Regions from separate parts of the Sphingomonas molluscorum genome, predicted to be linked through region 2. Evidence: predicted binding sites of a transcription regulator. Region 2 holds the regulator's gene; the other holds the start of a gene.
The links. The regulator LexA, encoded in region 2, represses DNA repair genes until DNA is damaged. The targets are predictions, from matches to a motif close to GTTCCNCNCTTGTTCT.

Region 1: a site for LexA is predicted at 2,888-2,903, ahead of ABDZ92_RS15470 (ATP-dependent helicase). Genes of this name have one in related genera too.

Annotation. Positions count from the first base shown of each region.
Region 1 covers NZ_BAAAEL010000015.1:264,034-268,046, reverse strand. Annotated here, with positions in the region: gene ABDZ92_RS15485 (pseudouridine synthase) at 1-739, shown strand, start outside; gene rsmD (16S rRNA (guanine(966)-N(2))-methyltransferase RsmD) at 739-1,302, shown strand; gene ABDZ92_RS15475 (MFS transporter) at 1,256-2,569, opposite strand; gene ABDZ92_RS15470 (ATP-dependent helicase) at 2,907-4,013, shown strand, end outside.
Region 2 covers NZ_BAAAEL010000008.1:68,019-72,031, forward strand. Annotated here, with positions in the region: gene moaC (cyclic pyranopterin monophosphate synthase MoaC) at 1-139, shown strand, start outside; gene ABDZ92_RS09655 (molybdopterin molybdotransferase MoeA) at 136-1,314, shown strand; gene lexA (transcriptional repressor LexA) at 1,369-2,043, shown strand; gene ABDZ92_RS09665 (ComEC/Rec2 family competence protein) at 2,440-4,013, opposite strand, start outside.

The DNA of each region.
Region 1 (4,013 bases), on a different contig from region 2:
GGTCGCGCGCGAGGTGCAGCCGCACCCGCAGGCGTTCCGCCGCAGCCGACCCGCGGACGAAGACACGGGCGAGGCGCCGCGCGGGAGTGGCTTTGGCAAGCGCACGGCCGAACGCGGGCCGCGCCGCAAGGACGGTCTCGCCGGCCGCCGCGACGAGGCCGGCGCGCCGCGCAGCCCGCGTGGCCAGCGCGCAGCGGCATTTGCCGACCGCACCGGCCGCAAGCCGGCCGCCGAGCGGGCGGAGCGCCCTGCCGAGGCGGGACGTGGCGACAAGCCCCGCCGTACGCTGTCCGCAGCCTTTGGTGGCGAACGCCCGGCGCGCGACGATCGGCGTCCGCCGCGTGGCGAACGCCCCGAGCGGACGGAGCGTCCCCAGCGGGGCGAGCGTCCGCAGCGCGCGGATGGACCGCGCAGTGCATTCGGGAAGCCGAGGTCCGGGGACTATGGCGCTGCCGCACCCCGCGGTGATGCCCCTCGCGGCCCCCGCGGCGAAGGTCCACGCACGGCCCGCCCCGAGGGGGCGCGGCCGCCGCGTGGCGACGGGCCGCGCTCTGGCTATGGCGCGGGTGCGCCGCGGGGCGATGGCCCGCGCGCTCCTCGCGGAGAGGGACCGCGTTCGCCGCGTGGTGACGCTACACGCTCGCCGCGCGGTGATGCACCGCGTCCGCCGCGGGGGGATGGTCCCGCCCGTCCGCCGCGGGGTGGACGGCCCGGCGGTCCTCCCAAGGGTCGCGGCTGATGCGCATCATTTCCGGCCAGTGGCGTGGGCGTCCGATCGCCGCACCCAAGGGTGAAGCGACCCGCCCGACCGCGGATCGCACGCGCGAGGCGCTGTTCTCCATGCTGGCGAGCCGCGTCGGCAGCTTTGAGGGGCTGGCGGTCGCCGACCTGTTCGCAGGATCGGGCGCGCTGGGGCTAGAGGCGTTGTCGCGCGGCGCGGCGTCGTGCCTGTTCGTGGAGCAGGACCGCCATGCGCTCGATGCACTGCGCGCCAATGTCGAGAAGCTCGGCGCCAAGGGCGCGCAGGTGCGGGCGCAATCCGTGCTGGCGCTGGGGCCGACCGCCACGCCGCTCGACCTGATCCTGATGGATCCGCCCTATGCGAGCGGCGCCGGCTGGGTGGCCGCCGACAAGCTCGCGCGGCTCGGCTGGATCGGGCCGGCGACCTGGGTGAGCGTCGAGACCGGCCGCACGGAGGACGCCGATGCGCCCGGCTTCGTGATCGATGCCGAGCGCGTCTATGGCAAGGCGAAGCTCACTTTGCTCCGCCGCGCGGAACCAGCCACAGACCTGCAAGACTGAACAGCCCGGCGACGGCGAGGTAGAGCCCCACCGGGGTGAGCCCGCCCGCCTGGGCGAATGCCTCGGCCGCCATCGGCGTCACCGCGCCGCCGATCACGCCGCCGACGTTGAACGCCATCGACGCGCCGGTGTAGCGCACGCGCGGCGGGAACAGGCCCGGCAGCCAGGCGCCGAGCGGCCCGTAGACGAAGCCCATCGCGAACAGCGCGATCGCCAGCCACGCAGTGACGGCGGCGATCGTGCCGCCGCCCATCAGCGGCTGCATCAGCAGGCCGGCGACGATCACGCCCCCGCAGCCGAAGGCGAGCACCCGGCCGGTGGTGCTGCGATCCGCCCACCAGCCGGCGAGCGCGATGCCGGCGGCCATGAACAGGATCGCGAACAGCTGCATCGACAGGAAGGTGTCGCGCGAGAAGCCGAGACGCGTGGTGCCGTGGCCAAGCGCGAAGGCGGTGGCGATGTAGTAGAGCGCGAAGCAGGCCACCGCGCCAAACGTGCCGGCGAGCGTGCCGCGAAGATGGCTGCGGAAGAGTTCGGCGAGCGGCACCGACGCGGGGGTTTCGTGCTCCAGGGCGGCGCGGAACTCGGCGGTCTCGGTGAGCTTGAGGCGAACCCACAGGCCGAGGCCAACCAGCAATGCGCTGGCGAGGAACGGCAGGCGCCAGCCCCAGCTGCGGAACGCGGCTTCGTCCAGGCCGAGCCCGAGCAGCAGGAACAGGCCATTGGCGGCGAGGAAGCCGACCGGCGCGCCGAGCTGCGGCACCGATCCGAAGCGGCCGGCCCAGCCCTTGGGCGCATTCTCCACCGCAAGCAGCGCCGCTCCGCCCCACTCGCCGCCAAGGCCGAGCCCCTGGGCGAAGCGCAGAAGGCACAGCAGGAACGGGGCGAGCAGGCCGACCTGGCCGTAGGTAGGCAAAAACGCGATCGCGAGCGTCGAGCCGCCCATCAGCATCAGCGAGGCGACCAGCGTCGACTTGCGGCCCATACGGTCGCCGAAGTGGCCGAACAGTGCCGCGCCGAGCGGGCGGGCGAGGAACGCGAGGCCGAGGCTGGCGTAGCTCAGCATCAGCCGCGCCGATTCCGACTCGGCCGGGAAGAACAAGGTCGGGAACACCAGCGCCGCGGCAGTGGCGTAGATGTAGAAGTCGTAGAACTCGACCGAGGTGCCGACGAGGCTGGCGAGCAGGATGCGGCGGCTGGAGGGGCCGCCGGCTGTGGGCAGAACGGCGGCCGGGATTGGCGCGGCGGCGGAACGGTGGGCGGTCATGCGGGCTGGTTGGCGGTGGAGTTGCGGGAGGTCAACCTGCGCACGCATCTTTGTTGCCGAAGAAGCTGGCGCTGGAGCAGCATCCTTGCGCTTTCTCAGTCATCAGAAGCGAAGAAAGCCATCTGGTATCTTCCCCTGTGGTGCTCCTGCGACGGCAGGAGCCCAGGGGTTCGGGCGCCACGGGTCGTTGATCTGCTTGGCCCTGGATTCCTGCCTGCGCAGGGATACGGCAGCTGCCGGGGCGTCTGTCGCACCATTCGCAGGCGGCCGGGGACGCGACGTTTACGGCACGGTTCAAGCCTTGCCCCGGCGGGCTTCGTTCCCTAGCTGTTCGCGCATGAACGTGCCGCAGACGACCCCCTCGCCCCAGGACCCGCCGTACCTGCGTGGCCTCAACGAACCGCAGCGCGAAGCCGTGCTGACGAGCGAGGGCCCGGTGCTGGTGCTGGCGGGCGCAGGCACGGGCAAGACCGCGGCGCTGACGGCGCGGCTGGCGCACCTGCTGTACACGCGCAAGGCGTGGCCGTCGGAAATCCTGTCGGTCACCTTCACCAACAAGGCCGCGCGCGAGATGCGCGAGCGCGTCGGGCGGCTGGTCGGCGACGCGGTGGAGGGCATGCCGTGGCTCGGCACCTTCCATGCGATTGGCGCGAAGATGCTGCGCCGCCATGCTGAGCTGGTGGGGCTGCAGTCGAACTTCACCATCCTCGATACCGACGACCAGCTGCGGTTGATGAAGCAGCTGATCGTGGCGGCCAACCTGGACGAGAAGCGCTTCCCTGCCCGCCAGCTCGCCGGCGTGATCGACAGCTGGAAGAACAAGGGGATGACGCCCGCCGACGTGGACGCGGGCGAGAGCGAGCGCTTCGCCAACGGTCGCGGCGGCGAGCTGTACCAGCAGTATCAGGATCGCCTCAAGGCGGTGAACGCCTGCGACTTCGGCGACCTGCTGCTGCACGTGCTGACCATCCTGCGCACCCATCGCGATGTGCTGGAACACTATCAGCAGCGCTTCCGCTACATCATGGTGGACGAGTATCAGGACACCAACTCGGTCCAGTATCTGTGGCTGCGGCTGCTGGCGCAGGAGCGGAAGAATATCTGCTGCGTGGGCGACGACGACCAGTCGATCTATTCCTGGCGCGGCGCGCAGGTGGAGAACATCCTGCGCTTCGAGCGCGACTTCCCCGGCGCCAAGGTGATCCGGCTGGAGCAGAACTACCGCTCCACCCCGCACATCCTGGGTGCGGCCGGCGGCGTGATCGCCAACAACAGCGGCCGGCTGGGCAAGCAGCTGTGGACCGAGCTCGACGCGGGCGAGAAGGTGCGCGTGATCGGCGTCTGGGATGGCCCCGAGGAGGCGCGGCGCGTCGGCGAGGAGATGGAGGCGTGCCGCCGCGCGGGCAAGTCCTATGACGAGATGGCGATCCTGGTGCGCGCGCAG
Region 2 (4,013 bases):
GATGGAGGCGCTGACCGCCGTATCGGTCGCGCTGCTCACCGTCTATGACATGGCCAAGGCGCTCGACCGCGGCATGGTGATCGACGGCGTTCGCCTGCTCGCCAAGTCGGGCGGCAAGTCCGGAGACTGGCAGGCGTGAGCCTGCTGCCGCTCGACGAGGCGCAGGCGCGGGTATTGGGCCTGGCCGCGCCGGTCGCCGTCGAGACGGTGCCGATCCGCGACGCCATCGGCCGCTGGGCAGCCGACGATCTGCCGGCGCTGCGCACCCAGCCCGAACGCGCACTGTCGTCGATGGACGGCTATGCGATCCGCTTCGCCGACCTGCCGGGACCGTGGGAGGTCATCGGGGAATCCGGGGCCGGGCGTCCGTTCGGCGGCCTGGTAGGAGCAGGCCAGGCGGCGCGCATCTTCACGGGGGCCGCATTGCCCGAGGGCGCCGACACGGTACTGGTGCAGGAAGAGGCAGCGCGCGAGAGCAGCCGTCTGATGCTGGCGGGCGAAGGGCCGCCGCGGCGCGGCAGCAGCGTGCGTGCGGCCGGGCTGGATTTCACCGCGGGCGAGCGGCTGCTGTCGGCCGGTGCGGCGATCACGCCGGCTGCGGCAGCGCTGCTGGCGGTGGGCGGGCACGGCATGGTTCCCGTCCGGCGCCGGGTGCGGGTGGCGATCGCGGCCACGGGGGACGAACTCGTGGCGCCGGGTTCCCCCCCCGACGCCGGGCTTCCGGAGTCCAACGGCGTGCTGCTGGCGGGCCTGCTCGGGCGGCTGCCCGTCGAACGGATCGACCTGGGAATCCTGCCGGACGACCTCTCCGCACTCACCGCCGCCTTCGCCGGGGTGGATGCCGATGTGCTGGTGACGACGGGGGGCGCCTCGGTCGGCGACCATGATCTGGTGCGGCCGGCGCTGGAGGCGGCAGGCGCGCGGATCGACTTCTGGCGCATCGCGATGCGGCCGGGAAAGCCGATGATGGCGGGCAGGCTCGGCGACGCCGTCGTGCTGGGGTTGCCGGGCAACCCGGTGTCCGCATTCGTGACAGCAACGCTGTTCCTGCTGCCGCTGGTGCGCACGCTCGCGGGCGCGGCCGATCCGCTGCCGCGGCGGCGGGTGGTGCCGCTCGGCGCGCCGCTGGCCGCGAACGACCGGAGGGCCGATCACCTGCGCGCGGAGCTGCGCGACGGGGTGGCTTTTCCCGCCCCCGCGCAGGACAGTTCCATGCTGCGCACGCTCGCCCGAGCCGACTGCCTGATCGTGCGTCCTCCCCATGCTGCCGCGGCAAACGCAGGCGACTCGGTGGAAATCCTGGATATCGGTTGACAGGGGGCGGCTCCGTTTCCTAAAGGTTCCATATCTGTTCCGACGGAGGACCGCATGCTCACGCGCAAGCAGCACGAGCTGATCTGCTTCATCGACGACCGGTTGAAGGAAACCGGCGTGTCCCCCTCGTTCGAGGAGATGAAGGAAGCGCTCGACCTCAAGTCGAAGTCGGGCGTGCATCGCCTGATCAGCGCGCTGGAGGAACGCCAGTTCATCCGTCGCCTGCCGAACCGCGCCCGCGCGCTTGAAGTGCTGCGGATGCCGGACCGGCCGGAAACGGCCAAGAAGGCGCCGGTCAAGACGGCGCCCGCCCGAAGCGCGCCGGTCGCGCCGCCCGCTCCCGCCAACGACGTCATCGAGATCCCGCTGCACGGCCGCATCGCTGCCGGCGTCCCGATCGAGGCGATGGAAGGCCAGCAGATGCTGCCGGTGCCGGCCGCGCTGCTGGGCTCGGGCGAGCATTATGCGCTGGAGGTCGCGGGCGACTCGATGGTCGAGGCCGGCATTCTCGACGGCGACTATGCGTTGGTCCGCCGCACCGATGCGGCGCGCGACGGCGAGATCGTGGTCGCGCTGATCGATGAGAACGAGGCGACACTGAAGTATTTCCGCCGCGAGGGCGCGATGATTCGCCTCGACCCGGCGAACCGCAGCTATGATCCGCAGCGCTATCGCCCGGATCAGGTGCGGGTGCAGGGGAAGCTTGCAGGACTGCTGCGCCGCTACTGAGGCGGACGCTGGGATCCTCCTATAGCCGGGTTGCGGCCATTGACGCGCCGCGACCCGGCTCATGTCGCTCTTCATTGCGCGTGTGGGCGCAGGGTGATGGCTCTCCAAAGGGGCATAGCGTGCGGCTCGTGGGAGTTCGCTCCGCGAGGGAGGTCGCCCGGCGCACATCATCCTGCCCGGCGGAGGCGGGACCCTCGCCATCGGAGCAGAGGTCGGATACGCCGAGTCCCTGCGTAGGCGGCGGCTCGGTTCCAAGCAGGACAACGACGTGCAGCACCCCAACCTGGGCTTCTGCCTCCGCAGGAGCATGCGTGGCAGGTGCCGTGGGAGAGGCTAGCAACCCCGGCCTTTGTCAGAATGACGAGGGCGGAGGTGGATAGCTGGCGCGGTGCGGCGTCAGGAATGCGGGCGGTGCCAGCCGCTCCTTCTGCGCCGCGGCCAGCGGTCTGCCACGGGCGCCGTTGTCGACGGGGTGATCCACGGGTGCTGATCCCCAGGGGCGCGGACGCGGCGCGCCTCGGGTGGATCGAAGCGGATGGCGACTCCGCCCGTTTGGGCGAGCACCGGTCGGTCGAGCCTAAGCCAGCGGGGCGTGCAGCCGCGCGGGAGGCGGCGTTCGCTGACGACGATGTCGGCGTCGCGGCATGCGGCGATCAGTTCGCGCACCGGAAGCAGGTAGCCGCTGCGCGTTGCGACGACGCGCCAGAGGCGGTCGGGGGCGGCAACATCGACGACGCAGACGTCGGCGGTGCAGCGGGCGTTAGGCTGCTCGGCGAGCGGGGGCAGTTCGCCTTCTACACCGCCCCCCTCCCCCAAGGTGCCCCGCACGTAGTCGCCTGCTCGGTCGCGGAGGATCGCCATGCCTCCCTCGGGCGTGCGGATGGCGAGGTGCCGGCCGTCGCTGGTGACGAGCAGGTCCGGCGCGGGCGTCTCGAGCGCCCACAGTGCCCCGGCCGCAAACGGTGCCAGCCCCAGCAGCCGGGTGCGCGTGCGCCATAGCGCCAGCCACAGCCCGCCTGCGACCATCAGCCCGAACGCTCCGCCCGGCATCGACGGCAGCGCCGCGACGGAGCCCGGGGCGGCTGCGACCGTGCGGGCGATCCAGAGCAGCAGCGACAGGGCGCGCTCGACCACCCACCAGGCCGGCGCGCCGAGGCCGAGGAGATCGAGCAGCAGTGCCAGCGCCTCCGCCGGCATGACGACAAAGGTGGTGAGCGGAATCGCGACGATGTTGGCGAGCGCCCCGTAAAGCCCGGCCTTGTGGAAGTGGAACAGGCCGATCGGCATCAGCACCGCCTCCACCGCGATGCCGGTCAGCAGCAGCGAGCCGAGCCCGCGCAGTAGCCGTCGCGGCAGGCTCTCGTCGCGCGCCTGGAACCACCGGCGGACTCGCGGGTGTTCGTGGAGCGCGACGATCGCGGTGACGGCGGCGAAGCTCAGTTGGAAGCTGGGACCGGCGAGCGACTCCGGAAGCAGCAACAGCACCAGAAAGGCCCCGGTCGCGACCAGCCGCAAGGTGATCGCCTCCCGCCCCATCGCCAGCGCCGCCAGCACCAGCAGGGCTGCGACGCAGGACCGGATGGTCGGCACTTCGGCCCCCGACAGCCAGGTATAGCCGATCGCCGCCAGCGCCGCGCCCGAGGCCGCCACCAGCGGCAGGCGCACTCGCAGCGCGAGCGCCGGCACCAGCGCCAGCAAGCGGAGCAACAGCAACATGGTCGCGCCCACCACAGCCGTGACGTGCAGGCCGCTGATCGACAGAAGGTGGGCGAGGCCCGCGCGGCGCATCGCCTCGTCCGCGTCCTCGCCGATGGCCCCCCGGTCTCCGGTCACCAGCGCGGCCGCGACTCCGCCCTCGCTGCCGGGCACCTGCTGCTGGATGTGGGCGGTCAGGCGGTTGCGCAGCCCAGCGCCGGGGGTGACCGCCGGCGTCACCACCTCGATCGGCGCGAAGCCACGGCCCGTCGCCC